DNA from 4 places in the Actinoplanes sp. NPDC023801 genome. Region 3 is predicted to be linked to each of the others. Evidence: riboswitches for the same ligand, from Rfam matches in the RefSeq annotation. Region 3 holds a riboswitch; each other region holds the start of a gene.
What was found. Region 3 has a riboswitch for cyclic di-AMP ahead of AB0G04_RS21550 (hypothetical protein). Riboswitches for the same ligand answer to the same signal wherever they lie in the genome.

Region 1 (7,275 bases), on a different contig from region 3:
ACGCACCGGGGTCGGCGGCTGGCCGGACCCACCCGGGCCGCCGGCTGGTCGGACGCATTCGGGTCGGCGGGTGGTCGGCGGGACGGACGCATTCGGCCCGGCGGGCGGTCGGCGGCCGGGACGGATCGCCTGCGTTCGAGCGATGGCACGTAACGCGCTGATGCGGTCGGGCCGGTGGTGGCCCGTACCGAAGGAAGTGGATTATCTGTCGCGGAACTACCGCGGCTACGCTGGGATCATGACCGCGATGGCGCCCACCCGGACCGAGACGGACCTGTCGTTCCTGCTTGATCACACCAGCCACGTGCTTCGTTCGCGGATGACGGCGGCGCTGGCCGTGGTGGGCCTGACGGCGCGGATGCACTGCGTTCTGGTGCATGCGCTGGAGGAGGAGCGGACGCAGATCCAGCTGGCCGAGCTCGGCGACATGGACAAGACGACCATGGTGGTGACGGTCGACGCGCTGGAGAAGGCGGGCTATGCCGAGCGGCGGCCGTCGGCGACGGACCGGCGGGCGCGGATCATCGCGGTGACCGAGGCGGGTGCGGCAATCGCGCGGCGCAGTCAGGAGATCGTCGACGGTGTGCACCGTGATGCGCTGCGGTCGGTTCCGCAGGAGGAGCGCGACATTCTGGTCCGGGCGCTGAACAGGCTGGCCACCGGTCATCTGGCCGCACCCGTGGAGAACGCGCAGCCGGCGCGGCGGGCCCGGGAGCGCGCCAGGTAGGTCCGTCGAGGATCGTCTACAACAAAACTATCTGCTAGGGTCCTTCCCATGAACTCATGGGGAGGCTCCATGCGACGCTGGACCGCACTCGGCGTACTGTCCGCCGCCGGGCTGATGACCGTTCTCGACGGCAGCATCGTCACCGTGGCGATGCCCGCCATCCAGCAGGACGTGGGCTTCTCCCCCGCCGGGCTGAGCTGGATGGTGAACGCGTACCTCATCCCGTTCGGCGGACTGCTGCTGCTCGCCGGACGGCTGGGTGACCTGGTCGGCCGCCGCGCGATGTTTCTGGCCGGGATCGTGGTCTTCACCGCCGCCTCGCTGCTCGCCGGGCTGGCCACCGGTCCGGGCATGCTGATCGCCGCCCGGTTCCTGCAGGGGGTCGGCAGCGCCATGGCGTCCGCCGTGGTCCTCGGCATCCTGGTCACGCTCTTCACCGAACCGGGCGAGCGGGGCAAGGCAATCGCGATCTTCAGCTTCACCGGCGCCGCCGGGGCGTCGATCGGGCAGGTCCTCGGCGGCGTGCTCACCGATCTGCTCAGCTGGCCGTGGATCTTCTTCATCAACGTGCCGATCGGGGTCGCCACCATCGCCCTGGCGCTGCGCGCCCTGCCTCGCGACCGCGGAGCCGGGCTGTCCGGAGGCGCCGATGTGATCGGCGCGGCACTGGTCACGTCCGGGTTGATGCTCGGGATCTACACGATCGTCAAGGTCGAGCAGTACGGCTGGACGGCGGCGCACACCCTCGGCCTCGGCGCGGTGTCGCTGGCCCTGCTCGCCGGATTCGTGGCCCGTCAGGCGACCGCCGCGCAGCCGCTGATGCCGCTGCGCATCCTGCGCTCCCGTAACGTGGCCGGCGCCAACATCGCCCAGATGCTGTCGCTGTCGGCCATGTTCGCGTTCCAGGTTCTGGTGGCCCTGCACATGCAGAAGGTGCTCGGCTACGGCGCCCTCGAGACCGGCCTCGCGATGCTCCCGGCCGCGGTCGGCATCGGCACGGTCTCGCTGTTCGTGTCGGCCCGGCTGAGTGCCCGGTTCGGCGCCCGGACCGTTCTGCTCACCGGCCTGACGCTGCTCATCGCCGCGATGGTGCTGCTCAGCCGCATCCCGGTGCGGGCCGGGTACGTCACCGACCTGCTCCCGGTGATGCTGCTGATCTCCGGCGGCGGCCTGGTGCTGCCGGCGCTCGCGACGCTCGGCATGTCCGGCGCCCGGGAGAGCGACGCCGGCCTCGCTTCCGGGCTGTTCAGCACCACACAGCAGGTCGGCATGGCGATCGGCGTCGCGGTGCTGTCCACACTGGCCGCCTCCCGCACCGAGAACCTGCTGGCAGCGGGCCACTCCTCGGCCGCGGCCCTGACCGGGGGCTACCGGCTCGCCTTCACCACGTCGGCGGGTCTGCTGGCCGCCGCCCTGCTGGTCAGCGTCCTCGTCCTGCGGCGGGGGCCTGGCGCCGCGGTACCCGCATCCGCCGGCGCTCCCTCCACAGCGGCCTGAGACGGCGCCCGCCCACCGTCCGGCCAGAACTCAGCGCCGTCTTCCCGTCCGGGATACCGCGCTGGGGTCTGGCCGGATCGGTCGGCGAGCATACCGATCACCCGGCGATCAGGACCGGAGTCAGAGGCGGATGCGCTGGCCCGCGAAGATCAGGCCGGGGCTCTTGAGACGGTCGGAGTTCAGCGCGTAGAGCGTACGCCAGCCGCCCTTGACCTTGTACTTCCTGGCGATGCCGGCGAGGGTGTCCCCGGAGCGGATCACGTAGGTCCGGCCACTGGCCTTGGACGGGGTGGCCTTCTTCTTGGCCGCGGTGCTCGTCCTCTTGTAGACCCCGGCCTTCTTCCCGCAGGTCGGCCACGGCTTCAGGCCACGCTTGGCGTAGAGCTTGTTCGCGATGGCGATCTGCTCGGCCTTGGTGGCCTTGTCGGCGGTGGGCGCGTATCTGCCGCCGCCGTTGGACTTCCACGTGCTGCGGCTGAACTGCAGGCCGCCGTAGTACCCGTTGCCGGTGTTGATGTGCCAGCGGCCGCCCGACTCGCACTTGGCGACGACGTCCCAGTTGACCTGGCGGGCCGCCTGGGCGGGGCTTGCGGGGGCGAGCAGGATGCCTGCTCCGGTTACCGAGGCCGTGGCCAGAACCAGGGCGAGGCGCACTCGTCCACTACCGATCCGAGACATGGATTTCCTCCACGCCTGCGAGGTGAGCTGTCGGGTTCGGGCTGGAAATGGCCCGGCCGTTCACACGGCTTGACCCCGAGGCGCGTCACACTCGCGCCGTGGAGATTGGGTCCCCCGCTCCTGCCGTCCGATTGCGTCTGTGGGCGGCGGCAGGATTCGGCGGTCCGTCCACAGTGCCCGCGTCGCGGGACGGCCCGACGGTAACCACGTCGATGGGCGGGTAACCAAGCGAAGGACCCCGGATAGTGACGTTCTTCTCAGTATTTGCCCGCTTTGATCTTGTTAGCGCCCTGAAATGCCGGAAACGGGGGTTATTCCGTTCTGATCTGAATAATGGGTATTCAGCGGGGCAATGATCGGGGTGGCGGTGAGCAGATCGCGGCGGCGGGCCAGCCAGAGGATCACGGCGGCGAAGCCGATCAGGACCGGTGCGTCCACGACGACCGCCTGCCACGGCATGTCGGCCGCCGTCTCGTCCAGAGAGAGGTCACCGAAAGCGGCCGACAGCACGCTGCCGATCAGGTTGTTCATCACATGCAGCGCGATCGCCGCCTCCAGGCCGCCGGTACGGACGGTCAGCCAGCCGGTCACCACGCCGAAGACGACCAGGTCGGCGAAGCCCCACGGAGTGCCCCACCCGTGCAGGGCCGCGAACACCGTCGCCTGCACCACGATCGGGAGCCACGGGCTGCGCAACCACGCGCCGATCCCCTGCAGCAGCCAGCCGCGGCACACGTACTCCTCGGCCGCCGCCTGGAAGGGAACGACCACGAGCAGGACGGCCATCGAGATCAGGAACGGGCCCCAGCCGGCGAGCGGATCGTCCAGTCCGGCATCCTCACCACCGGTGATCACCGACAACGCGGTGCCGCCCGCGATGAAGACCACGATGGCGACCGCGGCGACCGGCAGGCAGATCATCAGCCAGCGCCAGCGGATCCGGCCCGCCACCGACGACAGGGTCCCGGCCGGCCGCTCCTGGATCCAGCGGGCCGCGAGGAGCGCGAACGGCAGGAACACGGCGATCAACAGGAATCCGAGGGTCAGGTCGGGCAGCGGGCCGAAACCGGGCATGCCGTCCGGCCCGTCGGGGCGCCCGGCGATCTCCGCCGCGACGGTGTAGACCCCGTAGCCGACCACCATCACCAGGAATCCGCCGAGGACGATGAACAGGGTGCCCAGCACGGTGCGCCACCAGCGGTGCCCGGCGGTGCGGGCCAGCCGGTGGTAAGGGGTGCCCGGCGGTGGAGGAATCATCATGAGGAGAATTTTCGTGTCCGGCAGCCGTGCGCGGATCTGGCCGCAGCCGGATACGCATCCCTAACCTCGGATATAGACGTGCCCGCCACCTGACCCGCGGGCAGAATGCCGATCATGGAACCACCCGAGATGATCAATGCCGGTGAGCTCGTCCTCAAGCGCTGGGAACCGGAGTGGTCCGGCGAACTCGCCGCGGCTGTCCAGGAGTCGGCACCCGAACTGCGGCCGTTCCTGCCGTTCGCGGCCGGCGACTACGGACTTGCCGAGGCGCGGTCCTACACCGAGCGTTCGGTGACGAGCTGGGCGGAGGGCACCGAGTTCAACTACGCGATCTTCACCTCGGTCGGTGACCTGATCGGCTCGATCGGCCTGATGACCCGTCCCGGCCCGGGCGCGCTGGAGATCGGCTACTGGCTGCGCACCCCGTGGACCGGCCGCGGCCTTACGACCGCCGCCGTGCGGGTGCTGACCCGCGTCGCGCTGACCCTGCCCGGCATCGAGCGCGTCGTCATCCGGCACCATCCGGCCAACGCCGCCTCGGCCGCGGTCGCCACGAAGGCCGGTTTCGCCGAGGTCGCGCGGGACGGCGACGACGTCGTCCGGGAATTCCGGCCGTAGGGTCCGTCCGTATGGAGACCACCGACGACGGGCGCTACGTGGTGATCAACGGGCGTCGGTGGCGCGCCACCGACCCGGAGATACCCGACGAACCGGCCGCCCGCCTGCGCAAGGCGCTGATGGCGGCCCGCCGCGACGTCGGTGCGGCACTGCGCGCCGGGCGGGACCCGGCGCCCGCCCGGGCCCGGGTGCAGGCCGCCAAAGTGGCACTCGGGGAACGCGGCACGCCGTGGTGGGAGCAGTCCGCCGACGAGCGGCGCGAACGATGGGAACAGGGACTGCGCGATCTCGGCGCCTGACCGGCTCGACGGTGCAGGAGCGGGAATCCGGCGGCGACGTCAGGGAGCGGGCACGACCACGACACCGCGGCCCGGCAGCGCGGGCGGGGCACCGGGCAGCTCGGAGAGGCCGACCGGCTCGTCGGTGCGGTTGATCAGGAAGCGGACCGGGCCGCGGATCGCGAGCTCCACCCTTCCGCGCAGGCCGGCCGGCAGTTCGCTGACGACACCGGCCGGCGTGAGCAGGTCCTCCAGGATCAACCCCAGGCCTTGCGGCCCCAACCGGGTCGAGACGTACGCCGCGGAGCCGTCACCCACCGAGCGGCGGGTGACGGCAGCGCCGCCGTCGGCGTAGGCGGCCAGCACCTTCACGGCCGGATCGGTGACCTCGACCCGCTCCGACCACAACGTGCCGGACGCGCCGTTGGTCAGGGGCACCGCCGTGCCGTCCGGCAGCGGTGCGAACTCCTCCACCCGGATGCCGAGCAGATCCCGCAGAGCCCCCGGATAGCCGCCGAGCCACACGTGGTCGTTCTCGTCGGCGATTCCGGAGAAGTAGGTCGTCACGAGGTGGCCGCCGCGTTCGGCGTACGCCTCGAGGCGCTGCCGCAGCGAAGCCGGCACCAGGTGCAGGATCGGGGCCACCACCAGCCGGTATCCGGTCAGGTCGGCGCTGACCGGCACCACGTCGGCGCGGATGCCGCGATCGAGCAGGGCCGTGTACCAGTCGAGCGCCTCCCGGCGGTACCGCAGCCGGTCGGTCGGGTGCGAGTCCAGCTCGGCGGCCCACCAGGACTCGTAGTCGACGACCACGGCGACCGGCGCCGGCGTACGACCGATGCCCGCCACCCCGGACAGGGACCGTAACCGCGCCCCGAGTTCGGTGACCGCCCGGAAGATCGCGGTTTGTTCTCCGGCGTGCGGCAGCATCGCCGAGTGGTACTTCTCGGCACCCGCGCGGGACTGCCGCCATTGGAAGAAGCAGACGCCGTCGGCACCGTGCGCGACATGCGTGAGCGAGTCGCGGGCCAGTTCGCCGGGAAGTTTCGGCGGGTTGACCGGCCGCCAGTTGACCGCGCTGGTGGAGTGTTCCATCAGGAACCAGGGCCGCCCGGCGATCAGGTTGCCGCACAGATTGGCCGAGAAGGAGAGCTCGTCGCGGGCCTGCGCGCCGAACCCGATGTAGTGGTCGTTGGCGACGAAGTCGACCTCGGCCGCCCAGTCCGGGTAGTTCATGCCGTTGATGTCTCCGGCGACCATGAAGTTCGTGGTGACCGGAACGTCCGGGGTGAGCTCGCGCAGGATCCGCCGCTCGGCGAGGTAGTGGTCCTTGAGTGCGTCGGACGAGAACCGTTTGAAGTCGAGCTGCTGGGTCGGGTTGACCGGCCCGCCGGCGTGCCGCGGTGGCAGGATCTGGTCCCACTCGCCGTAACGCTGCGACCAGAAGTCGGTGCCCCAGGCCGCGTTCAGCGCGTCCAGGGTGACGTAGCGGGCACGCAGCCAGACCCGGAAGGCACGGGCCGCGTCGTCGGAGTAGTCGTCGACGTTGTGGCAGCCCAGCTCGTTGCTGACGTGCCAGGCGGCGAGGGCGGGATGCCGTGCGTACCGGCCGGCGATCGCCCGGACCATGCGCAGCGCGTGCTCGCGGAAGACCGGCGAGGTGGGCCGCCAGTGCTGGCGGGCACCGGGCCAGACGGTTCGTCCCTCCCGGTCGACCGGCAGGATCTCCGGATGCTTCGTGGTGAGCCACGGCGGCGGGGAGGCGGTCGGCGTGGCCAGGTCGACCAGGATCCCGTTGGCGTGCAGCAGGTCGACGACCTCGTCGAGCCAGCCGAAGTCGTAGCGTCCCTCGGCGGGTTCGAGCCGCGCCCAGGAGAAGATGCCGAGCGAGACGATGGTGACCCCGGCCTCGCGCATCGCCCGCACGTCCTCGGCCCACACCTCGCGCGGCCATTGCTCGGGGTTGTAGTCGGCACCGAACTCGATGCGGGGCTCGCCGTCGCGCCGCAACCATCGAGGAGCCTCCCGCGGTACGCGCAACGCGCCCGCGAAGAACCCGAGCGAGGCGTCGTCCGCGGCCGGGGCGTCGTGCGGCCGGTTGAGGTGACCGTGCGTGGTACCCCGGGCCAGGAACGTGCCGGCCGGCACCCCCGCCTCGCGCAACTGCCGTTCCAGCAGCTCCCCCGAGGGCCGCAGGTCGTCGTCCTCGGAGAGCAG
Region 2 (7,275 bases), on a different contig from region 3:
TTCGCGCCCGGATCGAACGTCATGTCCCACCATCGGCTGCCGATGTTACTGACGAGGTGACTCTATCGGGAGGTGATGGTGGGCTCGGCGCGGATGGCCTCGTGGTGGCTGGTCGGGTTGCTCGCTGTCCTGCTGGCCGGCCTGTCGGGTTTCGCGGTGTCCGGAAGCTGGCGCCAGGCCGGCATCGTGGATCAGCTCGCCGACGACAGCGCCGACACCGATGCCTACCAGAACGCCGCCCAGCTGGTCAGCTGGGAGATGGCGCTGATCCAGGCGTCGCTGCGCGAACCCGGCGGTGAGGAGCGCGCTCAGGTTCCCGACGTTCATGAGCAGGCGCACCGGGCCATGGAACACATGGCCGAGGTCGACACCGACGACCCGCGGCTCACGTCCGCGCTCGTGCAGGCGCACCGCAGTCTGCGGCCGGACATCGCCTCCTACCTGAGGGCCCTGGATCTCGGCGACGTGGAGACCGCCGAGTCGACCCTGGAGGACTCGATCGAACCCGCCGCCACGACCATCATGTCGATGGTGCTGGCCAAGCAGCGGCAGCACCAGGCCGAGCACGCCGCCCGGCAGGCGGCCGGGCAGCGCGAGTCGCATCAGCTGCTGTGGCGCAACGGTCTGGCGTTCGTCGTCAGTCTGGCGGTGCTGCTGTTGTTCGGATACGCCGCGCGGGCGCACCGGCGTCAGGTGGAGGCCACCGCCGCCACGGACCCGCTGACCCTGCTGCCGAACCGTAACGCCTTCACCACCCGGACCTGCCGCACACTCGCCGAGGCCGCCAGCCACCGCCGCCGCAGGGACCGGGCCGGGCGGGGGCGGGTCACCGTGCTGGTGGCCAACCTCGACGGCTTCCGTGACGTCAACGAGCAGCTCGGCCACCGCACCGGCGACCTGCTGCTCACCCACGTCAGCCGGCGTCTGCGGGCCTCGGTCCGGGAGCACGACTTCGTCGCCCGGCTCGGCGGCGACGAGTTCGCCGTACTGCTGTACGACACCGATCCGGGCGCCGGCGAGGACGTCGCGGCCCGGCTGACCGGTGCCTTCGGCGACCCGTTCATCATCGACGATCTCACCATCGACCTCGAGGTCAGCATCGGCGCTGCCACGGCCGGGCCCGGGGAGGACGTGCCGACGGTGTTACGGCACGCCGACACCGCCATGAACCGTGCCAAGCGGGAGCACCTCGGATTCCGCCGGTTCGCCGCCGGCCACACCGACGACGACAGCAGTGCCCGGCTGACCCTGCTCGGTGACCTGCGCCGGGCCCTGGACACCGGCGACGAGATCACCCTCCACTACCAACCCAAGATCGATATCGGTACGGGTGAGCTGGCCGGAGTGGAAGCGCTCGCCCGCTGGTCCCACCCGGCCAAGGGGGCCATCTCGCCCGGCGAGTTCATCCCCGTGCTGGAAGCCACCACCCTGATCCACCGGTTCACCCACCAGGTGCTGACCCAGGCCCTGACGCAGGCACGCGAGTGGCTCGACGCCGGCCACCGGATCCCGGTCGCCGTCAATATCTCCACCCGGACCCTGCTGGACACCGCGTTCCCGGACCGGGTCGCCGCGCTCCTGCACGAGACCGGTGTCCCCGGCGACCAGCTGTGTATCGAGGTCACCGAGCACAGCATCATGAACGACCCCGGCACGGCGATCGAGACCCTGGAACGCATCCGCGCACTCGGCGTGAAGACCTCCATCGACGACTACGGGACCGGATACTCGTCGATGACGTACCTGCGGCTGCTGCCGCTCGACGAGCTCAAGATCGACCGGTCCTTCGTCAAGGACATCGCGACCGACCCCGGCAGCCTCGCCCTGGTGGCCTCCACCGCCGAGCTGGGGCACACCCTCGGTCTCCGGGTCGTGGCCGAGGGCATCGAGGACGAGGAGACGATGAACGCCCTGCGTGAGATCGGCTGCGACCTCGCGCAGGGGTACCACCTCGCCCGTCCCATGACGGCCGCCGCCCTGAGCGCCCTCATCGGGCGGCCCGCCACCGTGGCGGCGTGATCCGCCCTCGCCGGACAGCACCGGGCCCCCTCCGCAACGATGCCGCCCGTACCCGCCGACGTGGCCGGGTACGGGCGGCATCCGCTGTCCGGGTCAGACCAGGCGCCGGACGACGTAGCTCTTGCTCCAGATCTTCTGCTTGCTGACCGTCTTGCCGGTCCGCGGTGCCGACCACATCTTGCCGCCGCCGGCGTAGATGCCGGCGTGCGTGCCGCGCGAGCCCTTGCGGATGATGATCAGGTCACCCGGGCGCTTGTTCGACTTGGCCACGGCCTTGCCGTATCGCTGCTGCAGATTGGCCTTGTGCGGCAGCTTCTTGCCGGCTGCCTTCTTGTAGACGTAGAGCGTGAAGCCGGAGCAGTCGAACCGCTTGGGGCCGGCCGCGCCGAACTTGTACTTCTTGCCCTTGTGCCGGGCTGCCTCGGTCACGACCCGGGTGCCCGCCGCCTGTGCTTTGGCGGTGGCGATCCGGACGGTGACGGTGGCCCGGCTCATCGCGGCGCCGGTCTGGGGCAATGCCCAGGTGGCGGCGACGTTCGACGTCTGGGGGGCGGCGGTGGCCGCTCGTGGTGTGCCGAGTCCGCCGGTGAGAAGGCCGAGACCAACGGACAGGGCGACAGTGCCGGCTCCCAGGGTACGGGCGGGCCGGCTCGAGGTGCTTACGCGCACGGTGAAGTATTCCCTCCGGCACGCCTGCGAGGTTAGCTGTCGGATTCGGGCGCGAAGGTTTGCCCGGCCGCGGTAGCGGCTTCACCCCGAGGCCCTCCGGCCGGGCCGCCGCGGACGGCGTACCGGTCGAGGGCCGATGTGTGGTTCCCCCGTCCCTGCCCCCGATTGCCTCATGACTGGTCATGCGGTTCGTGCCGCCGGACCGGGGCAGGGCTCGGCGTGGTCCGTTCGGCACGACCGGCGAGCAGGTGCCCGCCGCTCATCCTTGATAGCGCGGCCCGTGACGGTGCCGGCCCGCCCCGCCGGTGACGCAGCGTAATTGGCATACCGGGGCATGTCCGGTTTGGAAGACCACTGCGAGGTTTATGGGAACGCTGTGCTCATCACCGGTTACTCCGTGGTGAGAATGATCTGTGAAAGGGAACACTGAAGACCCGAGCCGTCACTCCCTGTTCGCATACCCCCCGGGGGTTAAACGGCCTGTGACGCAACAGTCTCGGAGGCGGGAACCGCTCTGCCGGGCAGTACCAGCAGGACCGCGAGCACGAGCACGCCCCCGAGTGCCACCACGTTGCCGGCCTTGTCGATGGCGGACAGCCCGTCCAGATGCAGCACGTGCCAGAGGAAATGCTCGGCTCCGAAGATCAGCCACGCACCGCCCGCCACGCGCAGCGACGACGGGGTGGGCCGTCGCCACGCCCACACGCTGAGCACGAGCAGCGCCAGATAGAGGCCACCCACATCACGGACCAGGTGCTCGTTGTACGGCCCGAGGGACGACACCCAACGACGGCCCGGCGCCGGGAAATCCGTGTAGAAGGACAGCGGGAACGCCGCCGCCCAGACGCCGACGACCGCTGCCGAGATCGCCAGCAGCCCGATGGCCCATTGTTTCGCTCTGATCGTCATGGCTGTACGACGACACAGGCGGGTGATCCGTGACAGGGCCGCACCGCGCGGTAAATACCGGCGCCGGACGTCGGGCAGCGGCTACCGTGCCGCCATGGTCGACGCACACGAGCGATTCGTCCCCTCCGGGCCGCTGCGGATCTGGACCGAGCGGGCCGGGGATCCCGGGCTTCCGGCCGTTCTGATGATCATGGGGTCGGCCGCTCAGGGGATCAGCTGCCCCGATGCGCTGGTCGGCCGGCTGGTCGAGCGCGGGGTCCAGGTGATCCGATTCGACCATCGGGACACCGGGCGGTCCAGCGTCGTCGACTTCGACGCCCATCCGTACACGATCGGAGACATGGCGCGCGACTGTCTGGCCGTACTGGACGGTTACGGACTTGCGGCCGCCCATGTGGCCGGGGCCTCGCTGGGCGGTGTCATCGCACAGTGGCTGGGCGTGCACGCGCCGGACCGGGTGCGGTCCTTGACGGTGATGTCGAGCACGCCGATGGGTCGTGATCCGAGGCCGGCAACGACACGGGCGCAGGCCGGGCTGCCACCCGACCCCGATGATCTGCCGCCGCCGGCACCGGCGTTCCTGGCGCATCTGGCCGCCGGGCTACCACCGGGCGGGGAGTCCGATGTGGCCCTGTTCAAGGTCTTCAACGGGCCCGTCCGGCCGTACGACGAGCAGGCCGCCCGGGCGATGCTGGAGCTGGCGCTGTCACGGGCCACCGACCCGGCGGCCGCGGCCAACCACGACCGGGCCGCGTATGTGGACACCCCCGACCTGCACGCCCCACTGTCGTCCATCACCGCGCCGGCCACGATCGTCCACGGTGACCAGGACCCGGTGTTCCCGCTCCGTCACGGGCAGGCCCTGGCCGCCGCGATCCCGGGCGCGGTGCTGCAGATCGTGCCGGGAATGGGCCACGTCTTGACCTCACCCGGTCTGCCCGAGGAGGTAGCCGACCTGATCCGGCTCTGAACCGGCCGTCACGGGCATGGCCGCGCCGCCGCCGTCGCGGTATCGCACGGCCACGACGTCCTGGCGGCGCTGCTCGAGGTACCAGTCGCTGGTCTCGGTCAGGTCGATCGTGTGCCGCAGCGTTCCGGGCCGGCCCATCGGCAACTCGGCCAGCACCTCACCGCGCGGTGACACGATCAGGCTGGGGCAGTGCTGGTCGGGGTGCGGGATGTTGGCGGCCAGGACGAAACGCTGGTTCTCGGCGGCGCGGCTGATCAGGTGGCTGCGCCAGACGCCCGCCGGCTCCCGTGGATTGGCGGCGTTGGTGAGATAGGCGAAGAACCTCGCGCCGGAGGCGGCCAGGTGCTGCCACTGCTCGGGGAAACGAATCTCACGACACAGCTGTACGGCGGCAGTCACGCCGTTGATGTCGAAGGTCGGCAGGTGGTCACCCGGTCGCAGACGGTCCCGTTCGTTCATCGCCAGGTTGATCTTGCGGTAGACCCGGGGTGGGTTGCCGGGGGAGAGGTACAGGGCGGCGTTGTACCAGCCGTCGTCGCCGGGCAGCAGCGAGCCGCAGAGAAGGTGGACCCGATGCTCATCGGCGAGCCGTGCCGCCGCCGCGACGACCTCCCGCAATCGGTCCGGATCCGGCAGCACCAGATCGTCGCCGTAGCCGGACAGCGCACCCTCCGGGAGCAGGACCACCTCACCGGGCCGGCTGCCGGTGAGGACCTGCCGGAGCGCCGCCAGATTGGCGTCCATGTCCCACACGGCGGGCACCTGAGCGATCAAGACATCGAGCTGCACGGGAACATCCTGTCGTACCGGTGCACCACCCCTCGCGCACCGGAGGTGACCCGTCATCGGTCAGGAATGAAGAAGGGGAGGCCGCGGGATCTCCGTTAGCTTGATCGGGACGCTGTCGACGACGACGAAGGGGTGGACGGCAGTGAGCCCAGCCTCGAGATCCAGCAAGGACGCCCTCTCGGAGGCCGAGCGCGCCGCCGTCAAGGACCGCGCGGCGGAGGTGAGGTCGCAGGCACGCCGGTCGAAGAGCGCTGACAAGGCCGCGGCCGACGAACGACGCTCCCGGCGAGGGCAGCACGTTCACGGTACGGCTGGTTCGACGGGCCCGCGTGTCCGCGCGCCCGGCCGGCCGTGATCGGCGGGACTCAGGCCGCGGGATCGACGAGGATTTTGGGTCCCGGCCCCGCGGTCATGGAACGATCGCCGGCCAGCACCGCGGCGGCCGCCTCGAGAGGAACGGTCGCGGCGACGAGCGGACGCGGATCGACGGCCCCGGACGCGAACGCGGCGATCGCCGGGGCCAGGCCCGCGGAGGCGCCGAGAATCCCGACGGCGGTCACGTCCTTCAGCACCACGTCACGCGTGTCGATCAGGCTGGGAGTACCCGAGAGACCGATATAGACCACGCGACGACCGGGCTCCACCAGGCTCACCGCGAGTGCCGGCATCGACGGCGCGTTGGTGGCGTCCACCACGGCGTCCCAGGCCAGCTCCGGCAGGGAGTCGCGGGTCCAGGACCGTTCGAAACCCAGCGACCGGGCGAAGTCGAGCTCCTGGCCGAGCAGATGCACCTCGAGGCCCCGGCCCCGCGCAAGCATCGCTGTGAGCAGGCCGATCGTGCCGGTACCCAGGACGAGCAGCCGTTCACCGGGCGCCAGGCCGGCCGCGTCGACGCAGCGCTGCGCGTTCCCCGCCGGCTCGACCAGCGCGCCGGCGGTGGCGTCCACGGTGTCCGGCAGCCCGTGCAGGTAGGCGGCCGGGAACGCCAGCCACTCGGCCAGCGCGCCCGCGAGACCGTCCCGGATGCCCAGCTCGTGCCGATGCGGGCAGACATGGTGGCGACCGGCCCGGCAGCGAGGGCAGTGACCGCAACCGATCATCGTGTCGCCGGTGACCCGCCGGCCCGCCCAGGAGTCGTCCACGCCGGGGCCCACCGCACGGACCGTCCCCGACCATTCGTGACCGGGCCGCAGCGGATAGGACGAGACGCCGCTGTGCAGGTAGCTCATCTCGCCGGTGAACAGCTCCACATCGGTGCCGCACACCCCGGCCCGCTCCACCTGGACCACCACCTGGCCGGGGCCGGCGACCGGCACCGGGACCTGCCTGACCTCGGCCTTGCCGGGGCCGGTGAGCACCAACGCGCGCATCATGATCGCGATCCTAGGGCCTCAGACCCGGGCCTCCCGCGGTACGCGACCGGCCGCCAGCCCGGCCACGGCCTGCAGCACCCCCAGCGCGACGACCATGACGAGGGCGGCCCGCCACGCCCCGGTCCGCTCGGCCAGCACCCCGGCGGCGACCGGCCCGGCGGCGGCCAGCAGATAACCGAGCGACTGTGCCATCCCCGACAGCCGGGTGGTCTCGGCCGGCGTACGCCCGCCCAGGCTGATCAACGTCAGCGCCGTGACCAGCGCGGCGCCCTGTCCCAGCCCGGCGACTCCCGCCCACAGCACCGCCGCCCCGGGCGCCACCAGCAGTCCGCCCACCGCGACGATGACCGGAAGACTTGCCACGACCGCCCCCAGCGACCGGCGCTCCGGCTCCCGCAGCAGCACCGGAATCGCCAGGCCGCCGAGAATGCCCATCCCCTGGAACAGGAACAGGTGCACGCCGGCGGTCCGCTCCGGTACCCCATCGGCGATCTCGATCGTCGGCAGCCACGTCACCAGCACGTAGAAGCACGTCGACTGCAACCC
Region 3 (7,275 bases):
TCCGCCCGTCCGGCCTCGAGGTCCTGACCGTGGAGCTCGCCGGCGCCCAGTGGTGACCGCCTACCGCGGGTACACCACGCCCGAACGACCGCTGTAGAGGTAGCGGGTACCGTCCACCTCACGGCCGGTGTTCGGCGCGTCCAGCCACACGATGTAGGCCTCACCAGGAGTCAGACCGCTGATCGTGGTGCTCACCGAGCAGCCCTTGCCGGGCGGCACCGGCTTCCACTCCGGCTCCGGCTGCGGACCGGTGACCAGCTCCTGGAGAACCGCCGCGACCCGGTAGTCGGACAGGCCCTGGGCCGGCCACTCCACGGTCAGCGCACCGGCCCCCGGCGTCACCTCGACCGGGATCATCACCGGCTCGGTACGCGGCCAGATCTTCGTACAGCTCGGATCCGGCGCCGGCATGGAGAGCGACACCTCGGGCGTCACCGCCGGCTTGCCGGTCGTCTCAGTCGGCGACGGCGTCGCCTTGCCCGCGTCCACCACGATCCACTGCCTCCCCTCGGCAGCCGTCGCGGACTCGCCGTCCGCCGGCCCGCCGAGGCCGAACGCCGCGCAGCCACTGAGCGACAGCGTTGCCGTCGCCAGCGCGAGCGCGATCCTGGTGTGCCGCATACGTCCCCCCGGTTCGGTGTCCCCTACCGATCGGCCCGCCGAAGCGGCTCCTTAGTTCGCCGAGGCGGCCGGGAGCAGCCGGTGCCCGGCCATCTCCAGCTCGCCGTCGTGCACGAGCACAGCGGTCTGCAGGCCGGAGTCGTCGCGCAGCACGACGGACTCCCCCTCCACCAGGTAGGTGCCCCGGGCCGCCTGACGCCGCCCGGACACCTCACCGGCGTACGTGCCGTCCCGGCGCAGCTGCAGCTTGACCGCACCGTCCTGGCTGCGCCACGCGCCGATGACGGCCGCGCCGGTCACCGCTGGTGGGTGGAGGGCACCCGGACCGGCGTACGAGCTCGTCGTACCGCCCAGGGCGATCGCGAGGATGGAGGCGGCGTCGAGCACGGTGAAGTCGACGCGGTGTTCACAGGTGGTGGCCATGGTCTCCGGCTCCGGAGGGGTCGGGGGTCGGCCTCTCCGGTCGGCAGCACCGGCTTGCGTCCCTGGACTTCTGAGTTGCAAAAGGGAGCGAACCGGTGCCCGCAAGGGTGCGGAGGGTCAGGCGGTGGCCTTCAGCGCCGCGGTGACCGCGACGGTGAACTTCTCCAGGTAGTCGTCCTCGATCGGCTGGCGGGCCACGGCCAGGCGCCAGTAGAGCGGGCCGAGGATCAGGTCGACGGCCACGTCCGGGTCGGTGCCCTCGGGAAGCTCGCCCCGGGCCACGGCCTGACCGATCAGCTTCTCCCCGACCGCCTGCTGATGGGTCCGCAGGGCCCGCTGCAACGTCTCCGCGATCTGCGGGTTGCGGGCCGCCTCGGCCATCAGGTCCGGGATGATCTGCGAGGCCATCCGGTGCTTGAGCGCCGTGCTGACGATCAGAAGGAGCAGTGCGAGGTCGCCGGAGAAACTTCCGGTGTCCGGAAGTGGAACCTTCCGTTCGGCGACAGCCGAGATTATCTCCATTACCATCTCGAGCTTGTTGCTCCATCGACGGTAGATCGCGGTCTTGCCGACGCCGGCACGACGGGCCACCGCTTCGATGGACAGCCTGCCGTAACCCACCTCCGCCAGCTCGCTCATGACCGCGTTACGGATCGCCACGGTGATGTCGCCTCGGAGCACCGCCGCTCCGGCAGGTGCGCGCTTGATTGTCGCCACACAGTCACTATAGCGCTACGACGTAACGGTTGCGTTCCGCCGTTTGGTCAGCTACCGTCACAGCCACGTCGATACGAACCCGTTCCATCGGCACGGCCGGGAGCCTGTCATGCTGCTTCTGTGTCCTCGCATCAGGCATCGGATCCCGCCGCGCCCGAAGGGCCGACCAGATCGGAGCACCACCCCATGACAGAGACGGCGGTCGCCTCGGCCGACGCCGGGCTCTCCCTCAAGGAGCTGGCCCGGCGTAACGGCCTGAGCGCCTCCGGACGGCTTCCCAGCCTCCCGGAGTACACCCGGCAGCTCTGGGCCTACCGGCACTTCATCGCAGCCCATGCCAGCGCCAAGATGACCTCGGCACTCGGCAACACCAAGCTGGGCGCGGTGTGGCAGGTGCTGACGCCGATCATCAACGCCGCGGTCTACTACGTGATCTTCGGCTTGGTGCTCCAGGCCGACCGCGGCATGGACAACTTCATCGCGTACCTGTGTGTCGGGGTCTTCGTCTTCCAGTTCACCCAGTCGGTGGTCCAGACCGGGCAGAACACCATCGTCGGCAACCTGGGCCTGATCCGGGCGTTGCACTTCCCACGGGCCAGCCTGCCGCTGTCCGCCGTAGTGGTCGAGACCCGGAACTTCATCGTCGCCCTCGTCGTGCTGATGGGCATCGTGCTGGTGACCGGGGAGCCGCTCACCCTCGAGTGGCTGCTCGTCCTGCCGGCCCTGCTCCTGCAGTCGGTCTTCAACACCGGCCTGGGCCTGTTCATGGCGCGCTACGGCTCCAAGTTCCGCGACATCCGCCAGCTGGTCCCGTTCATCATGCGGTTCTGGCTGTACGGCTCGGCCGTGCTCTACCCGGTGACCATGTTCCGGAACGTGCTGTCCGGCTGGCAGCTCCAGGTGGTCGAGGCGAACCCGATGCTGATCTTCATCGAGCTGATGCGCCACGCGCTGCTCGAGGGCGCACCCCTGGCCAACCCTCCAGCCGTGCTGTGGATCCAGGCGACGCTCTGGGCGGCTGTCGTCGGCATCGGCGGTTACGTCTACTTCTGGCGCGGAGAGAAGGGTTACGGCCGTGGCTGACAACGAGCGCGTCCCCACCGTCGTCGCCGACGACGCCCACATCATCTACAAGATCCACCAGGCCGGGGCGGGCAGCACCAGCCCGGTCGCCAGCTTCAAGCGTCTCGCCACCCGCGGCAAGAACGCGAACATCCGCGAGGTGCACGCGGTCAAGGGCGTCAGCTTCGTCGCCTACAAGGGCGAGGCGATCGGCCTGATCGGCACCAACGGCTCGGGCAAGTCGACGCTGCTGCGGGCGGTGGCCGGGCTCCTGCCGGTGTCCCGTGGCGCGATCTACGCGGCCGGGCAGCCCTCGCTGCTGGGCGTCAACGCGGCCCTGATGAACGAGCTGCCCGGTGACCGCAACGTCGAGCTGGGCTGCCTCGCGATGGGTATGACGCCGGCCGAGGTGAAGGCCCGCAAGGACGAGATCATCGAGTTCTCCGGCATCAACGACAAGGGCGACTTCTCCACCCTGCCGATGCGGACCTACTCGTCCGGCATGTCGGCCCGCCTGCGGTTCTCCATCGCCGCCGCGAAGAAGCACGACGTGCTGCTGATCGACGAGGCGCTGGCCACCGGTGACGCCAAGTTCCGCAAGCGCAGCGAGGAGCGGGTCCGCCAGCTTCGCCGCGAGGCCGGCACGGTCTTCCTGGTCAGCCACAGCGAGCAGTCGATCCGGGACACCTGTGAGCGGTGCATCTGGCTGGAGGCCGGCGAGATCCGCGCCGACGGCCCGACCGCCGATGTGATGAAGGAGTACGAGGCCTTCTCCCGCCGGTAGGCGACCTCATACGAATGGCGCGCCCCGCTGGGTCAGCGGTGCGCGCCATTCGTGTGCGCTGCTAGTTGACCGACAGATGCACGTGGTTGGTGTGGTCGCTGGACGGGTCGCCGCCCGCCCCGCTGTACGACTTCCAGCCACTGCTCGGCAGCCAGATCCGGCGGTACCAGATCACGTAGAGCACGTTGAGATCGTCGGCGTTGTTGATGAAGTAGTTCGCCAGCCGATCGCCGTACGTCTTGTCGGCTCCGGTGGCATCCCCGCCGAACGTGCCCTTCTCGGACGAGAAGTCGCAGGCCCGGCCCTTGGGGTGCTCACCGCTGTTCTGGGTGCGCCAGCACTTGGTGAACCGGGTGAACCCGTCGGCACGGGCCTCCTTGTAGGCGTGCAGGAGGGTCGGGGTGACGCAGCCGCCCGTCCCGGTCGGGTCGGTCTCGCTGCAACCGCCGCCCCCCGGGCCCGGCGCCGCGTCGGCGCTGCCGCCGCCGTCGGACGATGAACCGGCGTCGTCACCCTGGTTCGCGGCCTTCAGCGCGGCCTCGGCCTGCTGCTTCTGCTTCGCCATCACGGTGACCTGCTTCTGCTGGTCCTTGATGGCGATGTCGATCGCGCTCTTGGCCTTCTGCTGGGTTTCCCGGGTGGTCTTCAGATCCTGGATCGCGCGGTTCTGGTCGGCCGCGACGACGGCCAGTGTCTCGGCCTTGTCCAGGAAGCCCTCGGGGCTGCTGGAGTTGATCAGAGCGGCCATCGGGCCGGCCCGGCCGGTGGCGTACGCCTGGGCCGCCATCTCGTCCAGCGCCTGCTGCTGCGGGCCCAGGGCGGCGTCCAGCCGCTTGAGCTCGGCGGTCAGCTTGGCCTGCTGCTCCTTGGACGTCTTCAGCTTGGCCTTGGCCTCGACGAAGCCCTTGGAGGCCTTCTCGAGCTTGTCGATCAGGGAGGCGGATCCGCCCTCACCGTCGTCACCTGAGTCGCCGGGGGCGGCGAACAACCGGGGGGCCGCGGTGGCCGGCGTCGGGGCAACGGCCAGTCCGCACGCGGCGACGAGCAGCGCCAGCAACGCCGCTAATCGCCGCGCAGTGTTCTGCTGCACAGGCATTTCCTTCCGTCGGCCGCCGGCCGGGTTAGCTGACGGGTTCGGGACGAAGGAAATCCCTACCGCTGTGCGCGGATTCACCCCGGGAATGCGGCTTGTTCACGACCTGCCCCGAGCTTCGCTCCCGGCGGGTCGGTGACGGCGTCCGCACCGTCGCGAATAAGTCACATCATTGGATCCCCGGCTCGCCATTTACGGCGATTAGGCGGCGGCACCCATACGGGAACCGCACCGACCATACCTACTCGATCGACAGATCGACAGTTCTCGCACAGCTGGCAATGACCCCGACACGAACGGTGACAGAATTACGGAAAGTCGTTGATCGGTAACACTTTTCGCCGTTCCTCGGGTCTGATCCACGGCGATATCTCGGGTAAGCTGACCGCCGGTCCTGCCAGGACGGCACCGCCCCCGAGTTGCCGGCAGGCCGCCGCCCAATCGCCGAAAGGCGAGCCGGGGAACCAGGTCACTGGGGTGTATCCGCAGTTTGCGGTAGGGATTGCTTCCGTCCCGAACCCGTCAGCTAACTCGGTCGGCGGTGACACGGAAGGAACTGTTGATGACCGCAAGTCCCCGCCGGTGGCTGATTCTTGCCCTGGCACCGCTGGCGGCTGCCGTGATGCTCATGGCGCCCTCGTCTCCGGCCTCGGCCGAGCCCGGCGGTTCCTCGACCACTGCTCAAGAGCAGGAGCAGGATGACGACGCGCTTCTCTCCGATGTGATCGAATCCACAAACCGGCGATATGTCGCTGCCAAGGCGGCCGTGGAGAAGTCCACGAAGACGCAGACGCAGCTGGCCAATCAGATCAAGCAGGCCGAGGCCCGGCGCAACGCGCTGATCCCTGAGGTCGATCAGATCGCCAAGCAGCAGTACATGACGGGCAATCTCAGCACCGTCAGCTACCTGCTGAAATCGAACTCGTCGACCAACTTCATGGAGAAGGCGGTCTCGCTCGAGGAGATCAACCGGCTGCACGACGCCAAGTTGAACGAACTCAACCAGGCCGTCCGGACCATCACTGAGAGCAAGAAGCGTCTCGATGCCGAGGTCAAGCAGCAGCAGCAGGACGCCGCGCTGATGAAGAAGCAGAAGGACCAGGCCGCGGACGCGTTCGCGCTGGTCGGTGGCAAGGGTGTCACCAAGGGCTTCGTGGTTGCCGACTCGCCGGACGCGGCTCCGGCGCCGCGCAACTCCAGCGGCGGCTTCTCCTCCGAGGGCTGCACCGAGAAGGACCCCACCACCGGCGGCTGTGTGACCAAGCGCACCCTGCACATGTACAAGGAGACCAAGAAGGCCGGCTTCAACATGTTCGTCGGTTGCTACCGGCCCGGTGGCCCCTACGAACACCCGAAGGGCCGGGCCTGCGACTGGTCCCTTCAGAAGAGCGGCTTCTCCAGCTACGACACGGACAAGGAATTCAAGTACGGCAACGACTTGATGGCGTTCCTGGTTCGTAACGGCGACCGGCTCGGCATCTACTACGTGATCTGGAATCGGAAGATCTGGTTCCCGGCCAACGGCTGGAGCGACTACCACGGGGCCAGTGCGCACACTGACCACGTACACGTCTCCATGCTTTAACGGCAGACAGCGAGAAGGCCCGCCCCCGGGAAGGGGGCGGGCCTTCTTTCGTCCGTGCTCAGTGCACCGCGCGACGCACCGGCGCCCGCCCGTGCGGCTGAGCCGGTGCCGGGCCGGCCGGCACCCCGGCCGGGATCGGCATGGTCACCGGGCGTACCTGGGTCACCTCCAGCTCCTTGCCGTGATGCAGCAGGGTGAGGCGGGCCTGGCCGCCACCGTTGCGCAGCGAGTACGTGACCTCGTCGGAGGTCACGTTCACGCGCAGCCGCAGGCCGCGCCAGAGCAGCGAGAACTCCAGGTTGTTGATGCGGCTGGGCAGGCGCGGGGCGAAGCTCAGCTGACCGTTGAAGTCACGCATGCCACCGAGGCCGGCGACCAGCGAGATCCAGGTACCGGCCAGGGACGCCACGTGGACGCCGTCCCGGGCGTTCTGGTGCAGGTCGTGCAGGTCCATCAGGGCGGCCTCGCCCAGGTAGTCGTGGGCCAGCTCGAGGTGCCCGGTCTCGGCCGCCAGAACGGCCTGGATGCAGGCGGAGAGCGACGAATCCCGTACGGTCCGGGCGTCGTAGTAGGCGAAGTTGCGTGCCTTCTCCTCGGGCGTGAACGCGTCACCCCGGATGTACATCGCCATGACCAGGTCGGCCTGCTTGATCACCTGCTTGCGGTACAGGTCGAAGTACGGGAAGTTCAGCAGCAGCGGGTACCCCTCCGGCGGGGTGTTCTCGAAGTCCCACTCCTGGAGCCGGGTGAAGCCCTCGCACTGCTGGTGGACGCCGAGCTCCTTGTCGTACGGGATGTGCACGGCAGCCGCCGCGTCCCGCCACGACGCCGCCTCCTCGTCGTCCACACCCAGCCTGCGGGCCAGGTCGGGGTGCCGCTTGCAGGCCTCGACCGCGGTCATCAGGTTCTGCTGGGCCATCAGGTTGGTGTAGATGTTGTCGTTCACCACGGCGGTGTACTCGTCCGGCCCGGTCACGCCGTCGATGTGGA
Region 4 (7,275 bases), on a different contig from region 3:
ACCGGCACGAACAGGTAGTGGTAGATCGTCACGACCGCGAACTGCAGCCGGGTGAGGTCGAGCACGTCCATGGCAGCCCCTCTACGACGTTTCGTAGTAGATACTACGACGCGTAGTACGACACGGTGAAGTAGAGTGGGTCACATGGCGAGGAACGATCTCGAACGCGAGGTCATGACGAAGTTGTGGGACGCGGGCGAACCGCTCACCGTCCGGCAGGTGCACGAGCTGCTCAGCCGGGACCGTGACCTGGCGTACACGACCGTGATGACCGTGCTCGACCGGCTCGCCAAGAAGGGCCTGGTCACCCAGCAGCGCGCCGACCGCGCCTACCGGTACGCCCCGGCGCAGACCCGCGAGGAGATGACCGCCGGGGTGATGCTCGACGCGCTCAGCGCCACCCCCGACCGGGACGCCGCTCTCGCGTACTTCATGGGGCAGTTGCCCCCGGAGGCGCTGCGGGCCGCGATGGAGAAGGCCGCCCGTAACATCGAGCGGTGACCGCCCTCCTGCTCGGTGCCCTCGGGCTGACGCTCTCCCTGGCCGCGCCGAGACTGCTGGCGAACGCCCGGTGGACCGACCGGGCGCCGGTCGCCGCGATCCTGCTCTGGCAGTCGCTCACGCTCACCGCCGTGCTCTGCGCGCTCGGCGTGGTGCTGGCCGCGCCCGAGGAGATGTCCCGCGAGGCCGGAGCCCGTCATCCCGAGGTGGTCGCGGCCCTGCTGTTCTCCCTCGCGGTGGCCGCCGTCATCGTGATCCGGCTGCTGATCTCGCTGGGCCGGGTCAGCCACCGCGCGCGGGCCCGGCGCGCCCGGCACCGGATGCTCGTCGACCTGCTCGACCGGGTGGAACGCCACGACGACCTGGGCGGCGAGGAGGTACGGGTGCTCGACGGCCCGCTGCCGCTTGCCTACTGCGTGCCCGGCCGGCACCCGCGGGTGGTGCTCAGCGACGGGGTCCTGCGCGTGCTCGACCGGGAGCAGGTGGACGCGGTCCTCGCCCACGAACGCGCCCACCTGCGGCACCACCACGAGCTGGTGATGGAGTCGTTCACCGCGTTCTACCGGGCGGTGCCGGGACCGCTGCGGTCGAAGGCGCCGCTGGACGCCGTGCACCTGCTGCTCGAGATGGTCGCCGACGACGCCGCCCGGCGCCGGGCGGGGACGGCGCCGCTGCGTACCGCGCTGGCCCGCCTGGCCGACGCCGTCCCCCTGGCGGAGGAGGTGACCGCCGACCCCGAGGGTGAATCCCGGCGTCGCCGGCTGGCCCGGCTGGACGGCCCGGAGCGGAGTTCGGCGGTCCTCACGGTGGCGGCCGCGGCCGGGGCGGCGGGTCTGCTGGTGTTACCCACCGTGATCGTGGTGGTGCCCTGGCTGGCGCGGGCCATGGACAGCTGGCCGTTTTAGACCACCCAGCGTGAACTTAACCGTGCGTACAGTTCGCCGGGGTGTGCGACCTTCATTTGCCGCCTTGATCCGAGTACGGTGGTCCCCGGTTCGACCAGCCCCCCATCGGTCACCCGGCCGATCTGGCGAGCCACCGCCTAATCGCGCCATCGCCTGATCGCGAGCCGGGGAACCGAGCACCTGGGGTGAAGCCGCGGCGACGCGGCCGGGCAGACTTCCCGCCCGAACCCGTCAGCTAACCCGGTCGGCGGCTGAACGGGAAGAAAGGAAGACGCACCAGCGTGAAACGGATTGGCGCGCGTCGCGCCGGCCTCGTGCGCATCGTGCTGTGCGCGGCGGCCGCGGCCGGCATCCTGGTCACGGGACCGGCCGTCGCCCATGCCGAGCCTTCCCCCGCGGAGATCGAGAAAAAGATCGACAAGGAGTGGAACGAGCTCGAGCCCGTCATCGAGGACTACAACGGCACCCACGCCAAGCTGGTCAAGCTGCGCAAGCAGCAGAAGGACCTGGCGAAGACCCTCGCCCCGCTGCAGGCCCAGGTGGACAAGGCGATGGTCCAGGTGAAGGGTCTCGCGGTCGACGCCTACATGCAGGGCCCGCCGGGCACCATGAACGCGATGATCCTGACCGGTTCGCCGACCGGCTTCGTGGACAAGCTGACGCTTCTCGATCAGCTGTCCGCCAACCGGAAGGCCTCGATCGCCGAGGTCGCCAAGCTTCGCGACAAGTACGCCGCCGACAAGGCGACCGTCGACAAGCTGGAGTCCGAGATCGAGGTCCGGGACACCGACCTCGCGACCAAGAGGACGGCGATCGAGAAGGAGATCACCAAGCTCCAGAAGCTCCGTCTCGACGCCTACGGCGATGTCGACGCGAGCGACGGGGAGCTGCGCACCGGCCCCTGCCCGGTCGCGTACACGAACGACAAGGGCGGCCGCGCCGCCCAGAAGGCGTGCGACCTGATCGGCAAGCCCTACGTCTTCGGCTCGAACGGCCCGAACACCTACGACTGCTCGGGCCTGACGCAGGAGGCCTGGGGTGCGGTCGGCGTGCACCTCGAGCACTACACGAAGGATCAGTGGGGCTCCACCAGGGCGGTGAGCCGGAGCGAGCTGAAGCCGGGCGACCTGGTCTTCTACTACTCCGATGTGCACCATGTCGCCCTCTACATCGGCGGCGGCAAGGTGGTGCACGCGCCGCGCACGGGCGACCACGTGCGGATGGCCACCATCGACCGGGGACCTATCGCGGGCTATCGACGCCCGGCCTAGAAACCCCATGCGGAAAGGTCGCCGTCCTCGGACGGCGGCCTTTCTTCATTTCGTACGGGCCACATTTCGTACGGGCCACGAAGGTAACCGGCCCGCGCCCGCGAGCCGGGCGGTCCGCCCCGGCGGGACACGCGACCGCCGAGCTTGAGCGATCCGTCACCGGCTGTGGTGCTCCAACAGCCTGCGCAGCAAGCCGGTGAGCTGTTCCCGTTCGCCCGCCGAGAGCGGCGCCAGCAGCTCGTCCTGGATCGCATCCGCCCGTCCGCTCAGCTCGGCCCCGCGCTCCTGCCCGGCGGCGGTGACCACGACCACGTTGCGCCGCCGGTCCGCCGGATCCGGTGCCCGCTCCACGAAACCGGCCGACTCCAGTTCGTTCAGGGCTCCGACGAGGTCGCTCAGGTGGATCCCGGTGCGCCGCCCGAGCGCTGCCTGACTGGCCGGGCCGTCCGTGATCAGCGACGCCAGCAGCCGGTAGTGACAGCCCTTCGCCCCGGCGGCCGCGAAACCGCCGGCGACGAGCCGGTGCGCGTGCACGGCGGTCTGGGAGAGCAGCCAGCTCGGCAGGTGATCCACGTGACGACGATATCATTCGACGGGCTAACGTTAGTCGGACTAACGTTAGCCGTATGAACGATTTTCGGGTGCACGTCCCGCAAGCCGACCTCGACGACCTGGCCGCGCGCCTCACCCGTACCCGATGGCCCGAAGAAGCGCCCGAGGAGTACGGCATCACCGTGGCCCGGGTGCGCGCACTCGCCGGGCATTGGCTCGAGTTCGACTGGCGCGCCCACGAGGCCGCGCTCAACGCCGTACCGCAGCAGGTCACCGAGATCGGCGGTGACCGCGTCCACTTCTTCCACGCCCGGTCCGCCGACCCGAACGCCCTGCCCCTGCTGCTCACCCACGGCTGGCCCGGCTCCACGGTGGAGTTCCTCGACGTGCTCGGACCGCTCACCGAGTACTTCCACGTGGTGGCCCCGGCAATCCCCGGCTTCGGGCTCTCCGGCCCGACCGGCGGCCGCTGGGCAATCCAGCGGGTGGCCGAGGCCTGGGCCGAACTGATGTCCCGGCTCGGATACCGGCGCTACGGCGCCCAGGGCGGCGACTGGGGCTCCGGCATCTCCCGGCTGCTCGCCACGGTCGCTCCCGAGCGGGTCATCGGCGTGCACGTCAACTACCTGCCGACACCCGGCTCCCCGGACGGGCTCGGACCCGAGGATCAGGACCGTCTCGCCCGGACCATGCGGCTGGCCGCCAACCGGCACCCGCACCAGATCCTGTTCGCCGCGACCCCGCAGACCCCCGCGTACGCCCTCAACGACTCACCGGCCGGACTGCTCGCCTTCATGGCCGAGAAGTTCGACACCTGGGCCGACCCGGCCACACCGGTCCCCGACGACCGCATCGTCGCGAACATCGCCCATCACTGGCTGTTCCGTACCGCCGGCTCGGCCGCACGTCTGATCAAGGAGAGCGGCCTCGGCGGACCGCTCCCGGCCTGCCCGGTCCCGCTGGCCGTCGCGGTTCTTCCCCGTGACATCGTCCAGTCGATCCGCCCGCTGGCCGAGCAGCGCGAGACGATCACCCGCTGGACCGAGTACCCCCGTGGTGGCCACTTCGCGGCCCTGGAGGTGCCCGGCCTCTACACCGCCGACGTGACCGAGTTCTTCCGCACCCTGACAAACCGCTGACCCCCGGCTGTCGCGCACCGCTGTCTCAGCAGCCCCCGAAACAGCGGCACAGTCCAGCCGCAAAGGCCCGGCTGTGCGCCACTGTTGTCTCAGCTGCGCTGAGACAACGGTGTGCGACAACCGGGGGGTGGGTGGGTGTCAGGCGGGGCCGGGCAGCCCTGCGGGACCGGCCACGCCGGGCCCACCCTCCAGGTCGTGCAGCTGCCGGACGACGTGGTCACCGAGCGCCGCCCGGTAGTCGACGGCCAGCTGACCCAGGTTGTCGATCTCCTCGAGCAGGGCGGCCCGGCTCCGGGCCAGGTCGTCCATCGCCTCGGTGTGCTGCCGCTCGGCGTCGGCCTCCAGTGCGCCGGCCGCGCGGCGGGCCTCACCGGTGACCTGCTCGGCGCGGACCTGTGCGTCGGCGAGCAGCTGGTCGGACTCCCGCTGCGCGTCACGGACGTGCTCGTCGGCGGTGCGCTGCGCCATCATCAGGACCCGGTCGTCGGGCTCGCCCGCCATGCCGTTGCCGCGCACCTCCGGCGGCGCGGAACGAGCCTCGCGCCGCGCCTGCTCGAGCCGGGCCTGCGCGTCGCGCGCCTCCTGCTCGGCCCGCGCGAGACCCTCACGCAGCTGCATGAGCCGCGCCGCGAGTTCGGACACCTCGCCGTTCAGCACGGTGGTCGCCGCCGGGTCGGCCGGGGCGCCGCGGTCCTGGCGCAGCCGCTCGGCCAGGCGGTCGTTCTCCTCGATCAGCCGGATCAGCTCCTGGCCGGCCTCGTCGAGGAAGGCGTCGACCTCCTCCTCGTCGTACCCCCGCTTACCGATCGGTGGTTTCCGGAAATCCATGTTGTGGATGTCTGCCGGAGTGATCGGCATGGTGACCTCGATTCCCGCCGGTTCCGGTCGATCCGACGTCGTTGGACGACAGCGCCGATTCGAAGCCCGGCCCTCGGGCGGCAGCCGGACTCCCGGCGTGAACAGGCGCGCCGGCGAATCGTATCCGCATCTGTCACCCCACTCACGGTGAACCGATCCGGTATCACCGGTAACGCCTACCGCATCGTCCGCGTAACGGCAGGTCACCGGCGATCGCCCGGTGCGCCGAACATTTCCCCGGCCGGGCCACTCGTCGGGACGCCGCCGGTGGCCGGGCGGCGGGGCCGAACCCGGGGCGTGACCGGGGCATAATCGCTTGTCATGAGCGATGCCTTGATCAACAGCCTGGCCGCTGCCGTCGAGTCGCAGCCGGACGATCTGACGCTGCGGTTGCACCTGGCCGAGATGCTCGTCACGGCCGGCCGGGGCGCGGAGGCGATCGGGCACGCCGCTCAGATCTTGGCACGTGAGCCCGGCCACAGTGCGGCCCAGCAGTTGATGGCCCGCGCGCTGGGCGGCGCCGCCCCGGCCGTTCCGGCCCAGGATTCCGAGGACCCGGACGCGACTCCGGCCGTACCGGCGCGGGGGTCCGGAGATCCGGGAGAACCGCCGACCGGGACCGAACCGCCGCCGCCCGCCGCGAAGGGGGTCGACTGGGCGGCCCTGGAGGAGCAGTTCGGGGACGTGGTGCCACCCCGGTTCACGCGGGCCGACGGCGAGCCGGACCCGGTACGCGGGCACGCCGACCGGGCCTTCGACGTGGAGCGGTCCACCGTGACGCTTGCCGACGTCGGCGGCATGGACGAGGTGAAGAAGCGTCTCGAGGTGTCGTTCCTGGGGCCGCTGCGCAACCCGAAGCTGCGCAGCCTGTTCGGCAAGAGCCTGCGGGGCGGGCTGCTGCTCTACGGGCCACCCGGCTGCGGCAAGACGTTCCTGGCCCGTGCGGTGGCCGGTGAGATGGGCGCGGCGTTCATCAGCCTTAGCATCACCGACGTGCTGAACATGTGGATCGGCAGTTCCGAGCGGAACCTGCACGACCTGTTCGAGTCGGCACGGGGGCACGCGCCGTGCGTACTGTTCCTCGACGAGATCGACGCGCTCGGGCACAAACGCAGTCAGCTGCAGTCGTCGATGCGTACGGTGGTGAACCAGCTGCTGACCGAACTCGACGGTGTGGACGGCGGCAACGACGGCGTGTTCGTGCTGGCGGCGACGAACGCGCCGTGGGACGTCGATCCGGCCCTGCGCCGGCCGGGACGGCTGGACCGGACCGTGCTGGTGCTGCCGCCGGACGCGACGGCCCGGACCGCGATCCTGGAGTACCACCTGCGGGACCGTCCGGTCGCCGGGATCGACCTGCCGGCGGTGACCGCGGCGACGGAGCACTACTCGGGGGCCGATCTGGCGCACCTGTGCGAGACCGCCGCCGAGTACGCGATGCGTGACTCGATCGCCGCCGGCGAGGTCCGCATGATCAACCAGGCGGACATGCTGGAGGCGGCCCGCGAGGTGCGGCCGTCCACGGACGCCTGGTTCGCCACCGCCCGCAACGTGGCGATGTTCGCGAACGAGAGCGGCGCCTACGACGACCTGGCCGCCTACCTGAAGAAGCGCAAGATCCGATGAGCGCGGCGGCGCGGGCCCGGGCGCTCGCCGACGTCGGCCGTCTCGACCAGGCGGAGCGCGCCGTCCGGGACGGACTCGCCGGCACGCCGTCCGATCCCGAGCTGCTCGGGCTGCTGGCCGGGTTGCGGCGGCTGCAGGGCGACTCCGGGGCCGCGCTGGAGTTCGCCGACGCGGCGGTGGCCGTCGCACCCGGTCAGGCGTTCGTGCACATCGAACGGGCCGAGTGCCTGCTCGTCCTGGCCCGCCCGGCGGAGGCGCTGGAATCGGCGAGCGAGGCGGTGCGGCTCTCTCCGGACCGTCCCGAGCCGCACCGGTCGCTGGCCCGCTGCCTGACGCTGCTGAGAAGACACGACGCGGCCCGGGACGCGGCCGGGCGTGCGGTGACGCTCGCGCCGCACTCGGTCGAGGACCTGATGACCCTGG

Region 1: it holds a riboswitch for cyclic di-AMP, as region 3 does, so the genes downstream of both, AB0G04_RS38495 (transglycosylase family protein) here and AB0G04_RS21550 (hypothetical protein) in region 3, are expected to answer to the same signal.
Region 2: it holds a riboswitch for cyclic di-AMP, as region 3 does, so the genes downstream of both, AB0G04_RS35835 (C40 family peptidase) here and AB0G04_RS21550 (hypothetical protein) in region 3, are expected to answer to the same signal.
Region 4: it holds a riboswitch for cyclic di-AMP, as region 3 does, so the genes downstream of both, AB0G04_RS12615 (NlpC/P60 family protein) here and AB0G04_RS21550 (hypothetical protein) in region 3, are expected to answer to the same signal.

The regions. Positions count from the first base shown of each region.
Region 1 is NZ_JBFAAI010000035.1:44,973-52,247, forward strand. Features, by position in the region: gene AB0G04_RS38485 (MarR family transcriptional regulator) at 239-727, shown strand; gene AB0G04_RS38490 (MFS transporter) at 797-2,224, shown strand; gene AB0G04_RS38495 (transglycosylase family protein) at 2,345-2,902, opposite strand; cyclic di-AMP (ydaO/yuaA leader) riboswitch at 2,900-3,074, opposite strand; gene AB0G04_RS38500 (CPBP family intramembrane glutamic endopeptidase) at 3,185-4,162, opposite strand; gene AB0G04_RS38505 (GNAT family N-acetyltransferase) at 4,277-4,780, shown strand; gene AB0G04_RS38510 (hypothetical protein) at 4,792-5,079, shown strand; gene AB0G04_RS38515 (beta-galactosidase) at 5,119-7,275, opposite strand, start outside.
Region 2 is NZ_JBFAAI010000030.1:5,865-13,139, reverse strand. Features, by position in the region: gene AB0G04_RS35840 (bifunctional diguanylate cyclase/phosphodiesterase) at 76-2,019, shown strand; gene AB0G04_RS35835 (C40 family peptidase) at 2,113-2,688, opposite strand; cyclic di-AMP (ydaO/yuaA leader) riboswitch at 2,695-2,818, opposite strand; gene AB0G04_RS35830 (hypothetical protein) at 3,160-3,597, opposite strand; gene AB0G04_RS35825 (alpha/beta hydrolase) at 3,692-4,567, shown strand; gene AB0G04_RS35820 (carbon-nitrogen hydrolase family protein) at 4,523-5,356, opposite strand; partial or broken gene AB0G04_RS35815 (DUF1801 domain-containing protein) at 5,499-5,633, shown strand; gene AB0G04_RS35810 (alcohol dehydrogenase catalytic domain-containing protein) at 5,722-6,729, opposite strand; gene AB0G04_RS35805 (MFS transporter) at 6,748-7,275, opposite strand, start outside.
Region 3 is NZ_JBFAAI010000011.1:219,928-227,202, reverse strand. Features, by position in the region: gene AB0G04_RS21580 (cysteine dioxygenase family protein) at 1-56, shown strand, start outside; gene AB0G04_RS21575 (hypothetical protein) at 61-621, opposite strand; gene AB0G04_RS21570 (Atu4866 domain-containing protein) at 673-1,044, opposite strand; gene AB0G04_RS21565 (TetR/AcrR family transcriptional regulator) at 1,162-1,761, opposite strand; gene AB0G04_RS21560 (ABC transporter permease) at 1,948-2,844, shown strand; gene AB0G04_RS21555 (ABC transporter ATP-binding protein) at 2,837-3,607, shown strand; gene AB0G04_RS21550 (hypothetical protein) at 3,669-4,703, opposite strand; cyclic di-AMP (ydaO/yuaA leader) riboswitch at 4,702-4,918, opposite strand; cyclic di-AMP (ydaO/yuaA leader) riboswitch at 5,125-5,258, shown strand; gene AB0G04_RS21545 (hypothetical protein) at 5,263-6,285, shown strand; gene AB0G04_RS21540 (glycoside hydrolase family 65 protein) at 6,344-7,275, opposite strand, start outside.
Region 4 is NZ_JBFAAI010000005.1:147,573-154,847, reverse strand. Features, by position in the region: gene AB0G04_RS12630 (cytochrome ubiquinol oxidase subunit I) at 1-71, opposite strand, end outside; gene AB0G04_RS12625 (BlaI/MecI/CopY family transcriptional regulator) at 145-501, shown strand; gene AB0G04_RS12620 (M56 family metallopeptidase) at 498-1,406, shown strand; cyclic di-AMP (ydaO/yuaA leader) riboswitch at 1,547-1,671, shown strand; gene AB0G04_RS12615 (NlpC/P60 family protein) at 1,688-2,677, shown strand; gene AB0G04_RS12610 (MarR family winged helix-turn-helix transcriptional regulator) at 2,834-3,250, opposite strand; gene AB0G04_RS12605 (epoxide hydrolase family protein) at 3,304-4,368, shown strand; gene AB0G04_RS12600 (DivIVA domain-containing protein) at 4,507-5,226, opposite strand; gene AB0G04_RS12595 (AAA family ATPase) at 5,548-6,852, shown strand; gene AB0G04_RS12590 (tetratricopeptide repeat protein) at 6,849-7,275, shown strand, end outside.